2 regions of the Caulobacter sp. FV1ye6ST genome follow, and region 2 is predicted to be linked to the other one. Evidence: predicted binding sites of a transcription regulator. Region 2 holds the regulator's gene; the other holds the start of a gene.
What was found. The regulator LexA, encoded in region 2, represses DNA repair genes until DNA is damaged. The targets are predictions, from matches to a motif close to ATGTTCNCNANNTGTTCT.
Positions count from the first base shown of each region.

Region 1: the regulator LexA is predicted to act here: its motif matches at 6,068-6,085, upstream of ACW175_RS06300 (putative DNA modification/repair radical SAM protein).

Region 1 covers NZ_CM178733.1:1,285,783-1,296,527, forward strand. Annotated here, with positions in the region: gene ACW175_RS06275 (energy transducer TonB) at 1-544, shown strand, start outside; tRNA gene ACW175_RS06280 (tRNA-His) at 780-856, shown strand; gene ACW175_RS06285 (TOL_0243 family YfiR-like periplasmic protein) at 971-1,681, shown strand; gene ACW175_RS06290 (ATP-binding protein) at 1,678-3,399, shown strand; gene ACW175_RS06295 (UdgX family uracil-DNA binding protein) at 3,401-4,834, opposite strand; gene ACW175_RS06300 (putative DNA modification/repair radical SAM protein) at 4,834-6,063, opposite strand; gene ACW175_RS06305 (HU family DNA-binding protein) at 6,183-6,464, opposite strand; gene ACW175_RS06310 (hypothetical protein) at 6,795-7,064, shown strand; gene ligD (DNA ligase D) at 7,070-9,748, shown strand; gene ACW175_RS06320 (nuclear transport factor 2-like protein) at 9,829-10,254, shown strand; gene ku (non-homologous end joining protein Ku) at 10,251-10,745, opposite strand, start outside.
Region 2 covers NZ_CM178733.1:2,272,297-2,283,041, reverse strand. Annotated here, with positions in the region: gene ACW175_RS11250 (hypothetical protein) at 1-167, opposite strand, end outside; gene ACW175_RS11245 (anthranilate synthase component II) at 284-880, shown strand; gene trpD (anthranilate phosphoribosyltransferase) at 888-1,913, shown strand; gene trpC (indole-3-glycerol phosphate synthase TrpC) at 1,910-2,698, shown strand; gene ACW175_RS11230 (lysophospholipid acyltransferase family protein) at 2,809-3,375, shown strand; gene ACW175_RS11225 (class I SAM-dependent methyltransferase) at 3,452-4,243, shown strand; gene lexA (transcriptional repressor LexA) at 4,415-5,119, shown strand; gene ACW175_RS11215 (isocitrate lyase/PEP mutase family protein) at 5,193-5,948, opposite strand; gene ACW175_RS11210 (ComEC/Rec2 family competence protein) at 6,021-8,162, opposite strand; gene gltX (glutamate--tRNA ligase) at 8,325-9,752, shown strand; gene gltA (citrate synthase) at 9,836-10,745, shown strand, end outside.

The DNA of each region.
Region 1 (10,745 bases), 990 kb from region 2:
CGTGGATGTGGAGTTGCCTCCGCCTCCGCCGCCCCCTCCGCCGCCTCCGCCGCCGCCGCCGCCGACTAACGAACCGCCGCCGCCGCCAGCAGTGGTGCAGCCGCGTCCTCCGGTGGCTCCGCCGCCGGACGTGGCGCCGCCGCCGCCGCTGCCGATCCCGCCCGTTGAAAAGCGGGTCGAGACCACGGCTCCGCCGGTGATTTCCGCGGTTCCGCCCGTGCCGACGGCTCCGCCGGCCCGCGCGTCGGTGATCACGCGTCCCGACTGGGCCCGCAAGCCCTCGGGCGACGACATGGCCCGGTACTACCCGGACCGTGCGCAACGGATGGAAGTCAGCGGTCGTGCGACGATCTCGTGCACCGTGACGGCCAAGGGTACGCTGGAAAGCTGCTCGATCGTTTCGGAATCGCCCGCGGACATGGGCTTCGGCGATGCGGCTATCCGCTTGTCGCGGCTGTTCCGGATGAAGCCGAAGACCCTCGACGGCGCGCCCGTCGACGGTGGCCAGGTGACCGTCCCGCTGGTGTTCCAAGTCCCGCAATAGGGCCTGGATCCAAGCGACACCAAAAGAAGCGCCCCGGAGTTTCGGCTCCGGGGCGTTTTCTTTGGAAAACGCCAAAACGAGGGTGAGCGGGTTTTCTTTGGAAAACGCCAAACCTGGTTGGGCGCGTTTCTCTCGAAAACGCCTCGCGAATGAACGTACGCTTTCTTGTGAAAAGAGCGTGTTTCGGCGCTTGATCCGGGGAGCCTGTCCGACTAAAGACACTCCCTCGCGATGCGCCGCCTTAGCTCAGTTGGTTAGAGCGCTGGTTTGTGGAACCAGAGGTCCTCAGTTCAAGCCTGAGAGGCGGTACCATCGCTGACAGGAAAGCCCGGGCTTCGCCCCGGGCTTTTTGCTTATTCCCTCGCCGCGCCGGAAGGCCTCACCGGCCTGCCTCCAAAATGTCATGGGGATGGGATCGAAACGGTCGTGCTTCGCGTTCAAACCGCCGAGGGGGACTGGCGTATGGTCTTGGGCTTCCCGCCGAGCGCCCCGGGCCTGACCCCCGGATGGCGCCATTTGCCTTTTCGCGTGATCGCCATGGTCGGCGCGTTATGCGCCATGGCCGGCGTGGCGGTAGCCGGCGAGCACCTTCCCGCCGCCCAGGCTGAAGCGCTAAAGCCGCCCCCCAAGGCCGAAGGTCGCCACGCGCCCTTGATGACCGAAGGTCGTGACCCGGCCTATGTCGTCAAGGCCGGTTATCTCTACAAATTCACGCCCTTCATCGACTGGCCCGCCGCCGCTTTCGAGGGCCCCTCCAGCCCTTTCCGCCTATGCATCGCCGGACATGATCCGTTCGGCGGCGTGGTCGATCACGCCGCGCGCGGCGCTCGGGTCGGCGAGCATCCGGTCGTGGTGGTCCGCTTGCCGGCCGTGGCCAAGGGGCCGGCCTGTCATATGCTGTTCCTCGCCGCCTCGCGTAGTCAGACCCCGCGCCAGGTGATGGCCTTGGTCGCCGGCCAGCCGGTGCTGACGGTCGCCGACGAGGGGCTCGACGCCCCCGGCGCGGTGATCCAGTTCGTCGCGATCGACAGTCGTGTCCGTTTCGAGATCCGCGCGGACGCCGCCCAGGCCGCCGGTCTGGCCGTCAGTTCCAAGCTGCTGGCCCTGGCCGCGCAGTCCAAGGAGAGCGGCAGATGACGGCCGCGAGCGGCCGCGTGGCCTGGCGTCCCGTCCTGACCGTTTCGATGGCGATCGGGCTGGCGATTGCCATCGTCGCGGCCGCCTTCGCACTGGCCGTCTATAACGAGCGCCTGGGCCAGCAGGAGCGTTTCCGCCAGGCGGAGGTGCAACTGCGAATCCTGGCCGGAAGCATGGCCGCGCCCCTGGCCTTCGACGACCGCTCGGCGGCGCGAGAATATGTCGGCGCCCAGAGTTCCAATCCCGATGTCGAGGCGGTGGCCGCCTACGACATGCAGGGTCAACTAGCCGCCAGCTATGTGCGGGCCGGGGCCCCGCCGCCGCCGACCCGCAATGTCCTGGGACCGCCCCGCAACGACGGCGCGCGCCTGGTCCTGACCTCGCGGGTCAAGGAGGGCGAGACGGTGCTGGGCTCGGTCTATCTGCGCACGGTGCTGGAATCGCCCGGCCGCCGGGCCATGCGCTATGCCGGGTTCGCCCTGCTGATCGTCATGGCGGCGCTTCTGGTCGCCGTACTCGGCGCGGCCAGCGCCCGCGTGGCCGAGGCCTATCGCCGTCTCAGCCGTGAGACCCGCGAGCGCGAGAAGGCCGAGGAGGCCCTGCGCCAGTCGCAGAAGATGGAGGCCATGGGCCAGCTGACCGGCGGCGTGGCTCACGACTTCAACAACCTGCTGATGGTCGCCTCCAGCGGCATGGATCTGCTGGAGCGGACCACCGATCCCACCCGCCGCGAGCGCCTGCGCCTGGGCATCCGCCAGGCCATCGATCGCGGCGCCAGCCTGACCCAGCAACTCCTGGCCTTCTCGCGCCGCGCGCCCCTGAAGCCCGAAGTGGTCGACATCGAGAAATGCCTGACCGGCATGCACACCTTGCTGGACCGCTCCCTGCGCGAGGATGTCACGGTCGAGATCCGGCTAGACCCGGACCTGTGGCGCATAGAGGTCGACGCCTCGCAGCTGGAAGTGGCGGTGCTGAACATCGCCATCAACGCCCGCGACGCCATGCCTGACGGCGGCGCGATTACCATCGAGGGCCGCAATGAGCCGTCTGGTGGGCCCGACGGCGCGGGTGACGTGGTCCGACTGTCGATCCGCGACACGGGCGTCGGCGTGGCGGCCGAGGTGCTGAGCCGACTGTTCGAGCCGTTCTTCACCACCAAACCGGTCGGCAAGGGCACGGGCCTTGGCCTGTCCCAGGTCTACGGTTTCGCCCGCTCGTCCGGTGGCGAGGCGGGCATCGAGAGCGTCTTGGGCGAGGGGACGACGATCTGGATGCGGATCCCGCGCTCGACCAAGGAAATGGTGCGGGACGCCGCGCCCCTCGCCCTGCGCAAGGTCGGTCCTGAGGCCCAGCGGATCCTGATGGTCGAGGACGACGACAGCGTCGCCCAGCTGGTCGAGGAGATGCTGCGCGAGCTCGGTTACGACGTGGTTCGGGCCGGCGACGCCCTGTCGGCCCTGGCGATCCTGCGCCAGGATATCGCCTTCGACCTGGTGTTCAGCGACATGGTCATGCCCGGCGACATGGGCGGGCTGGACCTGGCGCGCGACATCTCGCGGCTTTGGCCCGAGCTGCCGGTCGTCCTGACCACCGGCTACAGCGCCGCGGCGGCCGCCGCGACCAACGAGGGCCGGCGGGTGCTGATCAAACCCTACCGGATCGAGCTGCTGGCCACGGAGCTCGACGCGGTGTTCGCCAGCGTAAAGCGGGCGAGCTGAGTCAGGTCAGTCCCGCCAGCGTCCCCGCCAGCCGCAGATCGTCCACGAAGTCCGCATAGGCCCGCGCCTTGGCGTCCTCGTCCGGCAGGCGCAGCAGGAACGACGGGTGATAGGTGACGACGCCCTGGGCCTGATCCGGAAGCGGTAGGGCCTGGCCGCGATTGGCCGCGATCGGCGTCGGCTTGCCGATCACGCCTAGCGCCGCCGTCGCGCCCAGCATGACGATCACCCGCGGCTTCACCAGCCGCCGCTCGGCGTCCAGCCACCAGCGGCAGGCGGTGACCTCGCCGCGTTCGGGCGTCTTATGGATGCGCCGCTTGCCGCGAAGCTCGTGCTTGAAGTGCTTCACCGCGTTGGTGACATAGCTTCGGTCACGCGCCACGCCGGCTTCCGCCAGGGCCTTGTCGAACACATGGCCCGCCGGTCCCACGAAGGGGCGGCCGGCCAGGTCCTCCTGGTCGCCCGGCTGTTCGCCGACGAACATCAACGGCGCGCCGGCCGCGCCTTCGCCCGGTACGCCTTGCGTGGCGTCGCGCCATAGATCGCAGCGCCGGCACACCTCGATCCCGGCGGCGATGTCGTCGAGCGCGGTCGGCATCGACTCGTCATACGAGGCGTCGCGCGCATGGAGCAGGGCGGCCTTCAGCTTGCGTTCGGTCGGCTTGGCGGGCTGGGCGGCGACCATGGCGGTGGCGCGGTCCTGGGCGGTTTCGATCAGCTCCGGAATGAGCGCCGCCTCGGGCAGGTTCCGCCAGTAGCGCTTGGGCATTTCCTGACGCATCTGTCTGGGGTTCAGGCGGGCCGGATTGAAGATCGAGGCGTAGTAGGTGCGCCAGAGCTCCTCCTGGGTGTCCTCGGACGGCGCGTCGGCCGGATCGGCGCCCTCGGACACCAACAGCCGCTCGCGATCCCAGGCCACGCAGGCGTCGGGCGTCAGGATCGTCCAGTCCATGTTGGTGAAGCGACGCACGAAGAACGGGGCGGTGGCCTCGGTCACCCGATGGGCGGGCTCGAACCAGGCGGCATAGGTTTCGGTGGCGGCCCCCTCGACCAGGCGGAAGCGGACAAAGGCCTTCATCTTGTGCGCCGCGCGGCTGACAGCCTTGGCCATGTCGCGAGCGCGGGCCATGTCGGGATCGGCCGGATTGTCGATCAGCCGAGGCTCTCGCTCCAGCCGCCAGAGGATGCGGTAGAGCAGGGCGAAGCGGTCGGCCGCGCGGTTCTGGATCACCTGCTCGGCCAGTTCGACGAAGACGGCGGGAACGGTGAAGTTGGCTGGCTTGTCGGATGGGGCTGGCTCGGCGTCGAGGCCGAACAGTTCCCGCTCCACGGTCCATACGACAGCCCGCGGCTCCATACCCTCGGCCCGCAGCGTCCTCGCGGCCGTGCGCCAGCCGGCGAAGTCGATCTCGGAGGCCAGCCGCACGACCCGCATCAGAAAAGGCTCAGCTGCTGGGGCTTCACCAGGGCGGCTTTCAGGTTCTCGCCGTCGGTCAAGGCGCCCGGCGTCCAGTCGGCGGTGACCACGAAGGCCCTGGCGCGCTTCAGGACGCCCCCCACGCGCTTGAGGTCATCCAGGGTCAGGCGCGTCACCTTGCGGGCCGTCAGGATGCGTCCCACGGCCTTGGCGCCGAGGCCGGGCACGCGCAGCAGTGTCTCCCTGTCGGCGGTCTGGACGTGGACCGGGAAAGAGGCCCGGTTGCGCAGCGCCCAACTGGTCTTGGGATCGACGGTCAGGTCCAGGTCCTCGCCCTCCGCGACGATTTCCGGGCGCTCGAAGCCGTAGAACCGCATCAGCCAGTCGGCCTGATACAGGCGATGCTCGCGCAGCAGAGGCGGCCGGGCCAGGGGCAGGCGATGGCTGGCGTCTGGGATCGGGCTGAAGGCCGAATAGTACACCCGGCTCAGGCGATAGGCGCCGTAGAGGCTGGCGCTGCGGGCCAGGATGTCGCCGTCCTTGGCCGCGTCGGCGCCGACGATCAGCTGGGTCGACTGGCTGCGGGCGAACGCGCGCCTCCCAGCCTTCTTGGCGGGCTCGGCGTGGTCGTCGATGGCCAGCCGCATGCGGCCCATGGCGCGCTTGATGTCGGTGGAGCTCTTTTCGGGCGCGAGTTTGGCCAGATCGTCGTCGCGCGGCAGCTCGATATTGATTGACACCCGGTCGGCATAGAGCCCCGCCTCGGCCGCCAGTTCCGGCGAAGCCTCGGGGATCAGCTTCAGGTGGATGTAGCCCCGGAAGTCGTGATCGAGCCGCAGCGACTTCGCCACCCGGACCATCTCCTCCATCGTGTAGTCACCCGTGCGGATGACGCCCGAGGACAGGAACAGCCCCTCGATATAGTTGCGCTTGTAGAAGTTCAGGGTGAGGTCGACGACCTCCTTCACCGTGAACCGCGCCCGAGGCGTGTTCGACGACACGCGGTTGATGCAATAGGCGCAGTCGTAGATGCAGAAGTTGGTCAGCAGGATCTTCAGCAGGCTGATGCAGCGCCCGTCTGGGGCATAGGCGTGGCAGATGCCCATCCCCTCGGTCGAGCCGATCCCCTGGCCGCCAACGGAGTTCCGCTTCTCCGCGCCGGACGACGCGCAGGACGCGTCGTACTTGGCGGCGTCGGCGAGGATAGCGAGTTTATGTCTGAGATCGAGAACGGCCATGCGAAGCACGTTATCGTTCTTATTTTGTTCTAGATAGTCTTCACGCGCGACAAGGGCGTGGAGCACAATGTCGCGCGTGAATAGCAACGTCGGGGAGCAGACTTTGCGGCGTGCTCCCCGCTGAAGGCTTAGCCGTTGACGGCGTCCTTCAGTTGCTTGGCCGGCGTGAAGGCGACCTTCTTGCTGGCGGCGATTTCGATGGTCGCGCCCGTGGCCGGGTTGCGGCCGGTGCGGGCCGGCTTGGCCTGGACCTTGAACTTGCCGAAGCCCGGGATCGAGACTTCTTCACCCTTTACGGCCGCATCCGAGATCGCCTTGAAGACGCCGTCGATGATGGCCTTGGCTTGGGTCTTGGTCAGCTTGTCGTCAGCGGCGACAGCGGCGTCGACCAGATCGGAAACGTTCGTCATCTCTAAGCTCATTCCTGTGAATCAGGGAAATGCGAGCCTGACGAGACGGATCGCGTTTGTCACCCGTTAGGGAAGGTTAAAACGCCGATTCATGGGGGCAAAACGCCCGTGGGACGGGGATTTTTTCGGAATCGTCGCCTCCGGAACGGTCAAGTTTGGGGCAAAGCGCTTAATGATGGTCTCGCAAGTAGACCATGTGGCGACTCGCGCACTCGGTGATTCCGCACGGGAAACGGGGTGGAAGCCCGCCGCTGCCCGCAACCGCACGGCGCGATTCCGGAACGGCGTTGGTCCAAAACCATTTCTCCTGCAGGCACAGGAGAGACAGCCATGACCGACATCGACAACGGCTATGACGAGCAGGACGGCGCGGAGGCCATGGACGATGACGTCATCGGCAAGGACGGCGAGTTCCGCACCTTCGAGGAACTGCCCGACGTGCTGGACGTCACCCAGGCCGAGGGCGACGAGGATGACGACGACGCCTTGATCGGCGAAGACCTCGACGACGAAGAGATCATCGACCTCGAGGACGAGGCCGACGCGGGCGATGGCGTCGACAAGGACGATGTGCGTCCGCAAGTCTTCGACGGCGAATAGCCGCCATGGCCGCGCCTAAGCTGGCCGCCTATCAGGCCAAACGCGACTTCAAGCTCACGGCCGAGCCCTCGGGTGAAGCCGAGGTCGCGGCTTCGGCGCGGGCGCGGTTCGTCATCCAGAAGCACGACGCCACCCGGCTGCACTACGACCTGCGGCTGGAGCACGAGGGCGTCTTTCTCTCATGGGCGGTGACCCGGGGGCCGTCGCGCGATCCGCACGACAAGCGCCTGGCCGTCCATGTCGAGGACCATCCGCTGGCCTATGGCGACTTCGAGGGCACGATCCCCGCGGGCCAGTATGGCGGCGGCACGGTGATGCTGTGGGATCGCGGCTGGTGGGCGCCCGAGCCGGGCTTCGACCTGGAGAAGGGGCTCAAGAAGGGTGAGATCAAGCTGGTCTTCGCCGGCGAGCGGATGAAGGGCGGCTGGGTCCTGGTCAGGATCAACAACGACAAGTTCGCCAAGGGGAAGTCTGGGGGCGGCAAGCGCGAGAACTGGTTGCTGATCAAGCATCGCGACGCCTTCGCCATGGAAGGCGACCCCGATTTCCTGGAGGACACGTCCTTCTCGATCGCCTCGGGTCGCAGGATGGAAGACATCGCGGCGGGCAAGGGCAAGGCTCCGACCCCGTTCATGACCAAGGCCGGCCCGACGCCGGACGCGGTCTGGAGCAGCACGAACGCGCCTGAAGCCAGCGCTGTGAAGGCCGCCGAGGAGACCGGCGCGCCCAAGGGAAAGACCGCCAAGGCCAAGACGAGCGCGAGGGCGACGAATACGGCAGCGCCCAGGGCGGCCATGCCGGACTTCGTCCCGCCGCAGCTGTGCAAGCTGGTCGATCGGCCGCCTAGCGGCGACGGCTGGGTCCACGAGATCAAGTTCGACGGCTACCGGATGCAGCTGCGCGTCGAGGGCGGCAAGGCGGCCCTGCGCACCCGGACGGGTCTCGACTGGAGCCAGCGCTTCCCGCGACTGATCAAGGACGCCAAGACACTGCCCGACGCCCTGATCGACGGCGAGGTGGTGGCCTTGGACGAGGCGGGCTCGCCCAGCTTCGCGGGCCTGCAGGCGGCGCTGTCGGAGGAGAAGACCGACGACCTGATCTTCTTCGGCTTCGACCTGCTGCACGCCGACGGCCAGGACCTGACCGCGCTGCCGCTATCAGACCGCAAGACCCGGCTGAAGACGCTTCTGCCATCGGATGGCGAGCGCATCCGCTATGTCGAGCACTTCACCAGCGGCGGACAGGCGGTCTTACAATCGGCCTGCCGGATGTCGTTGGAAGGTGTGGTCTCCAAGATGCTCGACGCGCCGTACCGATCGGGCAAGGGCGCGACCTGGACCAAGGCCAAGTGCCGGGCCGGGCATGAGGTGGTGATCGGCGGCTGGACGACGACGGGCGACGCGTTCCGCTCGTTGATCGTCGGCATCTACAACGACGAGGGTCAGTTGGCCCATGTCGGCCGGGTCGGCACGGGCTTTGGCCGTGACAAGCTCGCCAAGCTGCTGCCGGCCTTGAAGACGCTGGCGCGCAAGACCTCACCGTTCGGCGGTAAGGGCGCGCCGCGTGGCGGCGCCGACATCCACTGGGTGGAACCGGAACTGGTCGCCGAGATAGAGTTCGCCGGCTTCACGGGAGACGGCTCGGTGCGCCAGGCGTCGTTCAAGGGACTGCGCGAGGACAAGCCCGCCAAGGCGGTCGCGGCCGAGGCGCCGGCGCCGGTCGAGAGCGTGGAGCTGGCCCAGCCCCGGAACGCTTCCAAGACGTCGGCCGCGCAGAAACGCGCCGGCGGCAAGGCCTCGGTGCTGGGCGTGGCGATCTCCAATCCCGACAAGCCGTTGTGGCCGGACGCTGGCGACGGGACGCCGGGGACCAAGCTGGATCTGGCCAAGTATTTCGAAGCCGTCGGACCGCAGATGCTGGAGCACGTCAAGGGCAGGCCCTGCTCGGTGATCCGCATGCCGGACGGCATAGGCCAGGAAACCTTCTTCCAGCGCCATTCGGGCAAGGGGGTCTCGGCCCTGATCGACGAGGTCACGGTCAGCGGAGACCGTAAGCCCTATCTGGTGTTCAACACCGTCGAGAGCCTAGTCGCCGCCGCCCAATGGGGCGCGACCGAGCTTCACCCCTGGAACTGCCGGGAGGGGGCGCCGGATGTCCCGGGACGTCTGGTGTTCGATCTCGACCCGGCCCCGGACGTCTCGTTCGACGTCGTGGTCGAAGGGGCGCGCGAGATCCGCGACCGGCTGGAGGCCCTGGGGCTGGTCCCGTTCTGCAAGACCACCGGCGGCAAGGGACTGCACGTGGTCACGCCGCTGAAGGGAACAAAGCTGGATTGGCCCGCCGCCAAGGCCTTCGCCCGCGAAGTCTGCGCCCGCATGGCCGCCGACAGTCCAGACCAGTACCTGATCTCGATGGCCAAGAAGGACCGGGGCGGGAAGATCTTCCTCGACTACCTGCGCAATGACCGAATGAGCACGGCCGTGGCGCCGCTGTCGCCGCGCGGCCGTCCCGGCGCGCCCGTGTCGTGGCCGGTGGCTTGGACCCAGGTGAGGAAGGGGCTGGATCCGGCGCGGTTCAATGTCCGGACCGCGCCCGGGATGGTGAAGGATCTCGACGCCTGGGACGCCTATGCCGAGAGCGAGCGGGACTTGGCGGCGGCGGTCAGGAAGCTGGCGCGTGGCTAGCGGCGTTGACGGTGGCGTCTCTGATTTTACAGTGTCGCTATCGGGCGCATTCGAACGCCGGGATCATGGGAGGGGACGGCATGGCCCGCGAACAGGCGCTGCAAACGCTGGAAGTCTGGCACGACCTGCTGGAGAAGCGCGAGTTCGATCGCCTGCGACCGCTGGCCGCCGAAACGGTGGTCTTCCGCTCGCCCGCCTTCTTCAAGCCGTATCCGGGCGTGGAGCCGCTCGTGCACATCATCGCCACGGTCAACACCATCTTTGAGGACTTTGCCTATCACCGAGAATTCTGGTCCGAGGGCCATGAGTCGGTGGTGCTGGAGTTCAGCGCGCGCGTCGGCGACAAGAAGCTCAAGGGTATCGACATCATCTCCTTCGACGACGTCGGCAGGATCAAGGAGTTCGAGGTGATGATCCGCCCGGCCAACGCCGCCGCCGCCGTGGGCGAGGCCATGGCCGCCAAGGCCGGGCCGCGCCTGAACGAACTTTTGAGCAAGCCGGCCTAACCCGTCTTTTTCCTCGGCGCGGCCTTGTGCGTCGCGGTCTTTTTGGTCCCCGTCCCGGTCTTCGCCGGCGCCTTGCCCAGGCTGCTCCGCAGCGCCTCCATCAAGTCCACCACATTGGTGTCCTCGGGCTCGGTCGGCACGGAGACCTTGCGGCCCTTGCCCTTCTGCTTTTCCTTGATGAGCGCCCGCAGGGCGTCCTCGTAGCGGTCGTTGAACTGCTCGGGGTCGAAGGGGCCTTCCTTCTGCTCGATGATCTTCTGGGCGATCTGGATCATCGCAGGGTCGGGCTTCTTGTCGGGGATAGCGTCGAAATAGCTCGCCGCCTCGCGGACCTCGCGGCGGTTGCGCAAGCTCCAGGCGACCATGCCGTTGTCGCGCGGCTCGATGGCCAGCAGGCGCTCGCGCTGATGCATGACCACGCGTCCCAGAGCGACCTGGCCCTCCTTGGTCATGGCTTCACGTATGACGCCATAGGCCTCGGCGGCCAGCTT
Region 2 (10,745 bases):
GCCGGCGGCGCCAACACCATCACCGTGGCGAAGGCCAGCGCGCAGATCGCGGCGAAAGCCGCGGCGACCAGAACCGGCCCCATCTTCTGGATACGGTTCTTGCGCCGCAGCAGCGCGCGGACATAGGCGACGGCGACGGGGTCCAGGGCGGAATCACGCGGGTCCATCCCCATATGATGCTTGAAGACCGCGACCGCTGTAACCGTAACTGAAAGCCGCGCGCGAAAATGCCGCTACACATCAGGCCCGCGCAGGCTAGAACCGACCTCCGAAAGGCGGCGTCATGATCCTGGTCATCGATAACTACGACAGCTTCACCTACAACCTCGTCCACTATCTGAACGAGCTGGGGGCCGAGACGGTCGTCTACCGCAACGACGCGCTGACCGTGCAGGAGGCCTTGGGCCTGGCGCCGGCCGCCGTGCTGCTGTCTCCCGGCCCCAAGGCCCCGGACCAGGCCGGTATCTGCCTGCCGCTGCTGCGCGCCGCGCCCGAGGATCTGCCGATTCTGGGCGTCTGCCTGGGCCACCAGGCCATCGGCCAAGCCTACGGCGGCGAGGTCATCCGCGCCAAGGCCGTGATGCATGGCAAGGTCAGCAAGGTCCGCCACGACGACAAGGGCATCTTCAAGGGCCTGCCCAACCCCTTCACAGCGACGCGCTATCACAGCCTGGCGGTCCGCCGCGAAGACCTGCCGCCGGAGCTGGAGGTCACCGCCTGGACCGACGATGGCGAGATCATGGGCGTGCAGCACAGGACCCGCCCCGTGTTCGGCGTCCAGTTCCACCCGGAGTCGATCGCCACCGAGGGCGGCCACCAGATGCTGGCCAACTTCATGGACCTGTCGGGCGTCAAGCGCGACGCGGCGATCTGGGTCTAGCCGAGCCATGTCCGACGCTTTCAAGCCGCTGCTGGCCAAGCTGGCCGACGGCCAGACCCTGGACGACGCCGACGCGGAGATCTTCTTCGCGGCGTGCCTGCGCGGCGAGCCGACCCCGGCCCAGGTCGCCGCCGCCGTCACCGCCATGCGCCTGCGCGGGGAAACCGTGGGCGAGATCGCCGCCTGCGCCCGCGCCATGCGCCGCGCGGCCGTGCAGCTGGAGCATCCGTACGAGGTCATCGACGTCTGCGGCACCGGCGGCGATGGCCTGCATACCCTGAACATCTCCACCGCCGTCGGCTTCGTGGCCGCCGGTGGAGGCCTCAAGGTCGCCAAGCACGGCAACCGCGCCATCACCTCCAAGTCCGGCACGGCCGACGTCCTGACCGCCCTGGGCGTCAATATCGACGCCACGCGCGAGCAGCAGCGGCGTGCTCTGGACGAGGCCGGGATCTGCTTCCTGTTCGCCCAGGCCCATCACGGCGCGATGAAGCACGTCTCGCCGATCCGCCAACAGCTGGGCTTCCGCACCATCTTCAACCTGCTGGGCCCGCTGACCAATCCGGCCGGCGCCAGGCGACAGGTGGTCGGCGTCTCGGCCCCGCGCTTCGTCGAGCCGATCGCCAAGGCGCTGGGCGCGCTGGGCGCCGAGCGCGCCTGGTCGGTGCACGGCTCGGGCATGGATGAACTGACCACCACGGGCGAGACCGAGGTCGCCGAATGGCGCGACGGCCGCATCCATCTCTTCAAGATCACGCCCGAGGCCGTAGGCCTGCCGCGCGCCTCGCTGTCGGACATCACCGGCGGCGACCCCGACTTCAACGCCGCCGCCCTGACCCGCCTGTTCGACGGCGAACAGGGCGCCTATCGCGACATCGTGCTGCTGAACGCCGCCGCCGCCTTCCTGGTCGCCGACAAGGTCGAGACCCTGGTCGAGGGCATCGCGCTGGCCGCCGACATCATCGACGAAGGCCGCGCCAAGGCGGCCCTTGCCGGCCTGGTGGCCGCAACGAATACGGAAGCCGCCGCATGACCGACATCCTCGCCAAGATCGCCGCCTACAAGCGCGACGAGGTCACCGACCGCAAGCGTCGCCGCACCCAGGCCGCCCTGGACTCCGCGGCCCGCAACGCCTCGTCGCCGCGCGGCTTCAAGCGGGCGCTTGCTCAAGGCCACGCGCCCGGCAAGCTGTCGCTGATCGCCGAAATCAAGAAGGCCTCGCCCTCCAAGGGCCTGATCCGCGCCGACTTCGATCCGCCGGCCCTGGCCAGAAGTTACGAGGCCGGCGGCGCGGCGTGCCTGTCGGTGCTGACCGACGGACCCAGCTTCCAGGGCGCCGACGCCTATCTGATCGACGCCCGCGCGGCCGTCAGCCTGCCCTGCATCCGCAAGGATTTCCTGGTGGATCCCTGGCAGGTGTCCGAGAGCCGCGCCCTGGGCGCCGACGCCATCCTGGTCATCCTGGCGATGATCGACGACGTCCTGGCCGCCGAGCTGATGGCCGAGGCCAAGCGCCTGGGCATGGACGCCCTGATGGAGGTCCACGACGAGGCCGAGATGGCCCGCGCCGGCGCTCTGGGCGCGGACCTGGTGGGCATCAACAACCGCGACCTGAAGAGCTTCGTCGTCGATCTGGCCGTCACCGAACGGCTGTCGGCCCAGGCGCCGAAAGACGCCCTGCTGGTCACCGAGAGCGGCATCTTCACCCACGACGACGTGGTGCTGATGGAGGCGACCGGGGCCAAGGCCATGCTGGTCGGCGAAAGTCTGATGCGCCAGGCCGACGTCACGGCCGCCACCAAGGCCCTGCTCGGCTGACGGTTTGGGTACGCGCCATCTGGCGTTTTCCCCCTCGCCCGCTCACAGTCCCCTCAACAAGAAAAGCCGCCGCGTCAGGACGTCGGCGGACGCCACGCGAGGAAGCGCGAATGCATTGGGTCGCCCGCGTGGTGAATTGGTCCCTCGTCGCCTTCTTCAAGCGCGAGGGCTGGACGATCGAGGGCTCGGCGCCGACCACGACGCGCAAGTTCGTGATCATCGCCGCGCCGCACACCAGCAACTGGGACTTCGTCTATTTCCTGGGGGCGGCCGACGCGCTGAACCTGAAGCTCAGCTTCATGGGCAAGGCCTCGCTGTTCCGCTGGCCATTCGAGAAGCTTATGAAGGACCTGGGCGGCGTGCCGATCGACCGCTCCCAGTCGCGCGATACGGTCCAGGCCATGGCCGACGAGTTCGCCCGCCGCGACGAGTTCATGCTGACGATCTCGCCCGAGGGCACGCGCGGCAAGGCTGGCGGCTGGAAGACAGGCTTCTACAACATCGCCCTTAAGGCGGGCGTGCCGATGGTGCCTGGCTTCATGGACTACAAGCGCAAGGTCGTGGGCCTGGGTCCGGCGATGATTCCCAGCGGCGACTACGAGAAGGACCTGGCGGCGCTGGCGGCGTTCTATGCGCCGGTCACGCCCAAGCATCCGGAACTGAAGACCATCCTCTAGGGTGGATCAACGGCCGGGTTGGCTGAAGCTTGACCGCTCGCTAGGGTCCGGGCCGCTCTACCCAAAAAGGAATCGGATGCGGGCCTTTCTCTCCAAGCTACGGCGCGCCATGTCGCTGACGCCAGCGCCGCCGCCGTCCGACGCCGTCGCCGCTCCACAGGAGCTCTGGCACCTCGTCGGCGCCGCCGACGCCGACTTCATCCGCGTGGGCCAGCAGTTCAAGGAACTGTTCGTCGCCGCCGGCCTGCAGCCGCATCACGCCATCCTCGACGTCGGCTGCGGCATCGGCCGCGCCGCCGCGCCCCTGGTCGACTACCTCGACGCGAGAGGCCGCTATGCCGGCTTCGACGTCATGACCCAGGCCATCGACTGGTGCAAAGCCAACATCGCCGTCGGCGACCCGCGTTTCGACTTCACCCATGCCGACATGCACAGCGACCGGTACAATCCGGAGGGCTCGCGGCCGGCCAGCACCTTCGTCTTCCCCTATCCGGACGCCAGCTTCGACTATGTCTGGCTGGGCTCGGTGTTCACCCACCTGCTGGCCGCCGATCAGGCCCAGTTCGCCCGCGAGATCGCGCGGGTGCTGAAGCCGGGCGGGACCAGCATCGTCTCCTGGTACCTGATCGACGACGAGGCCCGCGCCAATACCGGAAACGGCGATATCGCCTTCGACTTCGTCCACGCCCTGGACGGCTGCTGGACCGCGACCCCCGACCTGCCTGAGGCGGTGATCGGTTACGACCTGAAGCCGATCCTGGCGCAGTACGAGGCCCTGGGCTTCGACGTGCTGAACCAGGCCCTTGGCGTCTGGCGCCGCCAGCCGATGCAGGACCAGGACATCATCATCGCCCGCAAGCGCGCTTGAAAGCTTTCGTTAAGCTTTTGATTCTGGTCGTCTTTTCCACTCTCAGAAGTTCTAGCCTTTGAATTTCCTCGACTTTTGACCAGCGGCGACGCTCGACTTGACTTTAAGGAAGAACGCCTAGAGAACATTCGCGAGGTTTGCGGTTTGTTCCGCGCTCCAGCCGAGGTCGACATGCTTACCCGCAAGCAGCACGAACTGCTGATGTTCATCCACGAGCGGATCAAGGAGACCGGCGTCTCCCCGTCTTTCGACGAGATGAAGGAGGCCCTGGACCTGGCGTCCAAGTCGGGCATCCACCGGCTCATCACGGCCCTGGAGGAACGCGGCTTCATTCGCCGTCTCGCGCACCGCGCCCGCGCGCTGGAAGTGGTGAAGCTGCCGCAGCAGGCCACGACGGCCGCTCCGCCCAAGGGGCGCGGCGCCTTCCGGCCGCAGGTGTTCGAAGGCGGCGGCGCGCCGTCGTCGGCTCCCGCATCCGCCCCGCCGGCCAATGACAGCCGCGAACTGCCGATCCTGGGCAAGATCGCCGCCGGCACGCCGATCGACGCCATCCAGCACGAGCGCGAGCGCCTGCCGGTGCCTGAATCGATGCTGGGCAATGGCGAGCACTATGTCCTCGAGGTGCAAGGCGACTCGATGATCGAGGCCGGCATCCTCGACGGCGACTATGTGATCATCAAGAAGGGCGACACCGCCACCTCGGGCGAGATCGTGGTCGCCCTGGTCGGCGAGGAAGCCACCCTCAAGCGCTTGCGCAAGAAGGGCGGTTCGATCGCCCTGGAAGCCGCCAATCCGAAATACGAGACCCGCATCTTCGGCCCCGACCAGGTCGAGGTGCAGGGTAAGCTGGTGGGCCTAATCCGCCGATATCACTAGGCGTTCCAGAGCGCTCGAAATTCGGCCCCGATCTTCATCCGAGGATCGGGGCCTTTTCGTACGGAGGTGACGCTTAGAGCCGGCCCTCCTCCGCCAGACGCTTGGCGGCCACGTCGAAGCCGGCCCAGGCCGCCGCCGCCAGCGATCCGCCCGTGCTGACCCGGCGCACGCCCAGAGCGCCCATGCTCGCGACCGACATATCCGCTCCCCAGAGCAGGACGTTGACCGGCTTGGGCGCCACGGCCTGGACGATCGCGCGGATCTCGTCCGGATCGGTCACCGCTGGCGCGTAAAGGCAATCAGCGCCCGCCTCCGCATACGCCTTGAGCCGCTCCAGGATCGGGGCAAGATCGCGGTTGCCGCGCAGATAGCCCTCGGCGCGGCCGACCAGGATCACGTCCTGGCCCGAAGCGTCGATCGCCGCGCGGGCGGCCTTGAGGCGCTCCACCGCGACCGCGAGATCGTAGAGCGCCGAGCCCGACCAGTCCTCGATGGACAGGCCCGCCACACCAGCCTCAATGGCCAGGGTCACGCTCTCGCCGACGCCTTCGGGCGTGTCGGAAAAGCCGGCCTCGAAATCGGCGTTCACCGGCAGGTCGGTGGCGGCGCAAAGCACGCGCAGATGGGCGATGACCTCGTCGCGGGTGACCTGGCCGTCGTCCTTGCCCATGGACCAGGCCATGCCGGCGCTGGTAGAGGCCAGAGCCTTGAACCCCTGCTTCTGCAACCGCTTGGCGCTGCCGCCGTCCCAAGGGTTCGGCAGAGTGAAGCAGCCGTCGGCGTGCAGGGCGCGGAAGTCGGCGCGGCGGGCGGCGAACGGGTTTGGCATGACAGCGTCTCCTAGAGTGCTGCTGAAGCTCTAGCCCCCGCTAGTGACATCGGCTGTCAGCAGGCGGCTCGCCTACGGACGGCTCCAAGGCCGGTCGCCGCGCAGGGGCTGAGCCCAGACGATGCGCCAGCCATCGGAACGGCGATAGAGCTCGGCTGCCCCACCCTGTTCGAAATCCTCGGCGGTCAGCAGCACGGTGTCGGCGCACAGCGGCGGGGTTCGAGCAGGAGCCGGCCCGCGGATCACCACGACCTCGCTTCGGACGCACAGGCTCGACAGCGTCTCGGCGTCGGGCGTCTTGCGGCTCCAGGCCAGAGACAGCCGCACGGGGGCGCCCGGTTCCGGCGCGCAAATCCTCTTGTCGCAGGCATAGAGGCTCCAGGTCGCCGGCGTCAGGCCGCGCCGTCGCGCCCATAGCTCCGCTCCGAACCGCTTGGCGTCGGTGCGCAGCAGCACGGCGGCGTCGCCCGAGCGGACGGCGGCGGTTGCTCCGTCGGCGGCGATCCAGGCGTCCGGCGCGGCGGGTCTTGGCCAAAGCGCGACCGCCAGGGCCAGCGGCGCGCCGATCCAGCGCAGACGGCCGCGCCAGAGGCAAAGAATCATCAGGCCCAGGAAGGCGACCACCAACACCTGCGGCGGCGCGCTGGCCACGATCCGCTGGGCGCCCTGGGCGTCGGCGAAGCCATGGGCGATCCCGACCATACCGTCGACGCCCCAGCCGGCCACCGTCAGGAAGGGCGCGCCCAGGCCGAACGGCTCCAGCAAGGTTCCGACCGCCAGGAACGGCATGATCACGAACGACGACAGCGGCGCGACCGCCAGGTTGGCCGGCAGACCCCAGACGGCGACGCGGTTGAAATGCTGCATGGCGAAAGGCGCGGTCGCCAGGCCCGCCACCAGGCTGGTCGCGACCGAGGCCGTCAGCCAGGTCAGCCCCGCCTGCGGCCAGCGGATCCACCACGGCGTCGAGATCTCCTTGACCGGTCGCGGCCAGCCCTCCGCCAAGGCCACCAGGGCGGCGGTGGCGGCGAACGACATCTGGAATCCCGGCTCGCCGGCGGTTTCGGGCTTCATGGCCAGGATCACCAGCGCCGCGAGCGCCAAGCCGTGCAGGGTGATCGCCCGCCGATCGAACAGAATGGCCAGGAACGCCACGCTGGCGGTGATCGCGGAACGCTCGGCCGGCGGCGGCGCGCCGGAGATGACCAGATAGCCCAGCACGGCGACGAGCCCCGCGACCGCGGCGATTTTCTTGCCGGGCGCGCGCAGGGCCAGCCAAGGCCAGGCGGCGACGGCCAGCCGGACCGCGCCGAACATGAAGCCGCCGACAATGGCCATGTGCAGCCCGGAAATCGAGATGATGTGCGCCAGGCCGGACGCCCGCATGGCGTCGGTCTGATCCTGGGTGATCCAGGCTTCATGGCCCGTGACCATGGCCGCGCCGAGACCGCCGCTGGTCGGGCCCATCCTGGCGTGGATCCGCTGAGCCAGGCGCCATCTGAAAGCGTTGACCGCCATGGTCGCTCGCAGGCTCAACGGCGGCGGATCCAGCCGCGCCATCCCCAGTTCGCCAATCACGAAGCCGACGCCTCCGATCGAGTCGAACCAGGCGTCGCGACCGAAGTCGTAGGACCCCGGCGCGGCGGGCGGCGGCGGCGGTCCCAACATCGCCCGCAGTCGAACCGCCTGCCCCGGCGCTGGCGTTTCATTCTCACCGATCGTCACCCGGATCCGGCGCGGCGTTCTGTCGGCCGACAAGCCCGAGACCGCCACGGGCGCGATCAGCAGGCGCGGTCCGCCCGCGCCGGGACTGACGACATCGACCACGAAGCCGTCCACCCGTCGCACGACCCTCTCACCGCCCACGAGGGGCGCCGCCACCCGGTCGCCGCGGATCTTGGCGGCCAGACCGCCGGCGGCCCCGAACGCGGCCAGGCTGGCCAGCACGACGAAGCCGCGCGGCGCGTTCCACCGCCGAAAGACCCACCAGATCGCCGCCAGCGATCCGGTCGCCAAGGCCAGCATCCAGAGCGCGGGTTCGGCGCCGGCCTCCAGATAGCCCGCCGCCCCCAGACCGAACGCCACGGGCGTCCACAGGAACGCCCGCTCCAGATTGACTCGTCCTTCCGCCAGCAGCGTGGCCTTCACGGCGGACCACGACAGGCGCGGCGCGGAGGCCGACGGCGCCGTCTCGGCGACTTCTACGCCTAACACCCGGAAACCCTTGCGGTTTTGACGGAGGAGCCAAGATCGCCGCGCGTCGGAAAACCGCTAGGTCCGGCACGAAGCGGCGTGCTAAGACGCGCCGCCCAAGCCGCCTTGCGGTTCGTGCTCGTCAACGCCATTTCGGCGTCCAGCCCCACAGTCTTGAAGCTCATGTCGAACCCCACTCCCACCGGCCCCATCGCGACGGGCGTCGTCACGCGCTTCGCCCCCTCGCCCACCGGCTTCCTGCATATCGGCGGCGCCCGCACGGCGCTGTTCAACTGGTTATATGCGCGCCATACGGGAGGGAAGTTCCTTGTTCGCGTCGAGGACACCGATCGCGAACGTTCGACCGAGGCCGCTGTCGCGGCGATCTTCGAGGGCCTGAACTGGCTGGGCCTGGAATCGGACGACGAGGTCGTCTTCCAGCACACCCGCGCCCCGCGTCACGTCGAGGTCGTCCACGAACTGCTCGCGAAGGGCCGCGCCTATCGCTGCTGGATGACCGTCGAGGAACTGGAAGTCGCCCGTGAGAAGGCGCGCGCCGAAGGCAAGGCGATCCGCTCGCCTTGGCGTGATGCGCCCGAAGGCGATCTGGCGGTCCCGCACGTGATCCGCTTCAAGGGCCCGCTGGACGGCGAGACCGTGGTCAACGACCTGGTCAAGGGTCCGGTGACGTTCAAGAACATCGAGCTGGACGATCTGGTCCTGCTCCGGGCTGACGGGGCGCCAACCTACAACCTCGCCGTGGTGGTCGACGACCACGACATGGGCGTCACCCACGTGATCCGCGGCGATGACCACCTGAACAACGCCGCCCGCCAGAGCCTGATCTATCAGGCGATGGACTGGGACCTGCCGGCCTTCGCCCACATCCCGCTGATCCACGGCCCCGACGGCGCCAAGCTGTCCAAGCGCCACGGCGCCCAGGCCGTCGGTGAGTTCGCCGATCTTGGCTATATCGCCGAAGGCATGCGCAACTACCTGGCGCGCCTGGGTTGGGGCCATGGCGACGACGAAGTGTTCGATGACGAACAGGCGATCAGCTGGTTCGACGTCAAGGACGTGGTCAAGGCGCCAGCGCGCCTGGACTGGGCCAAGCTGAACCACACGAACGCCCAGCACCTGCGCAAGGCCGACGACGCACGCCTGACGGATCTCGCACTCGAAGCCGCTCAAAAGCGTGGCGAGCCCCTGCCCGCCGACGCCCGCGAGCGCATCGCCCGCACGGTTCCGGAAGTGAAGGAAGGCGCCAAGACCATCCTGGAGCTGGTCGACCATTGTGCGTTCGCACTGAAGGTCCGACCGTTCGCGCTGGAGGAGAAAACCCAAAAGCAGCTGACCGAAGAAACCGTCGAGCGCCTCAAGCGCTTGCGCGATCAACTGGCCGCCGCCCCGGCCTTCGATGCGGCGACGCTGGAAACCGTGTTGAAAACGTTCGCGGAATCGGAAGGCGTCGGGTTTGGCAAGTTCGGTCCGGCCCTGCGCGGCATTCTGACCGGCGGCGCCCAGGCGCCGGATCTTAACAAGACCATGGCAGCACTCTCCCGCGAAGAGAGTTTGGGGCGCCTTGACGACGCCCTGGCGCCGCGCGCATGAGGCGCTATAACGCACCTGCAAAAACGAAAGTTGGACTGCCCATTCCACTTATGAACGGGGCCAATTTATGAAGGGGTCTAAGTATGACCGATAAAGCCACGCTGACGATCGGCGACAAGAGCTACGACCTGCCGATCCTCAAGGGCAGCACGGGTCCGGACGTCCTCGACATCCGGAAAGTCTACGCCGAAAGCGACCACTTCACGTTCGATCCGGGCTTCACCTCGACCGCGTCGTGCGAAAGCAAGATCACCTATATCGACGGCGACGCGGGCATTCTGCTGCACCGCGGCTATCCCATCGACCAGTTGGCCGAGAAGTCCTCGTTCCTCGAGGTCTGCCACCTGCTGCTGAACGGCGAACTGCCCAGCGCGGACGAGTTCGCCCAGTTCGAAAAGAACATCACCTATCACACGATGCTGCACGCGCAGTTCGACGCCTTCTTCCAGGGCTTCCGTCGCGACGCGCACCCGATGGCCGTCATGACCGGCGCCGTCGGCGCCCTGTCGGCCTTCTACGCCGACAGCATAAATGTGGACGACGCGCGTGAGCGCGAGATCAGCGCCCATCGCCTGATCGCCAAGATGCCGACGATCGCCGCCCGCGCCTACAAGTACACGGTCGGCCAGCCGTTCGTGTCGCCGCGCAACGACCTGTCGTATTCGGAAAACTTCCTGCGCATGTGCTTCGCCGTGCCGGCCGAGGACTGGAAGCCGAACCCGGTGCTGACCCGCGCCATGGACCGGATCTTCATCCTGCACGCCGACCACGAGCAGAACGCCTCGACCTCGACCGTCCGTCTGGCCGGCTCGTCGGGCGCGCACCCGTTCGCCTGCATCGCCGCTGGCATCGCCTGTCTGTGGGGCCCGTCGCACGGCGGCGCCAACCAGGAAGCGCTGGAGATGCTGGAGACCATCGGTTCGGTCGAGAACATCCCGGACTACGTCCAGGGCGTGAAGGACCGCAAGTACAAGCTGATGGGCTTCGGTCACC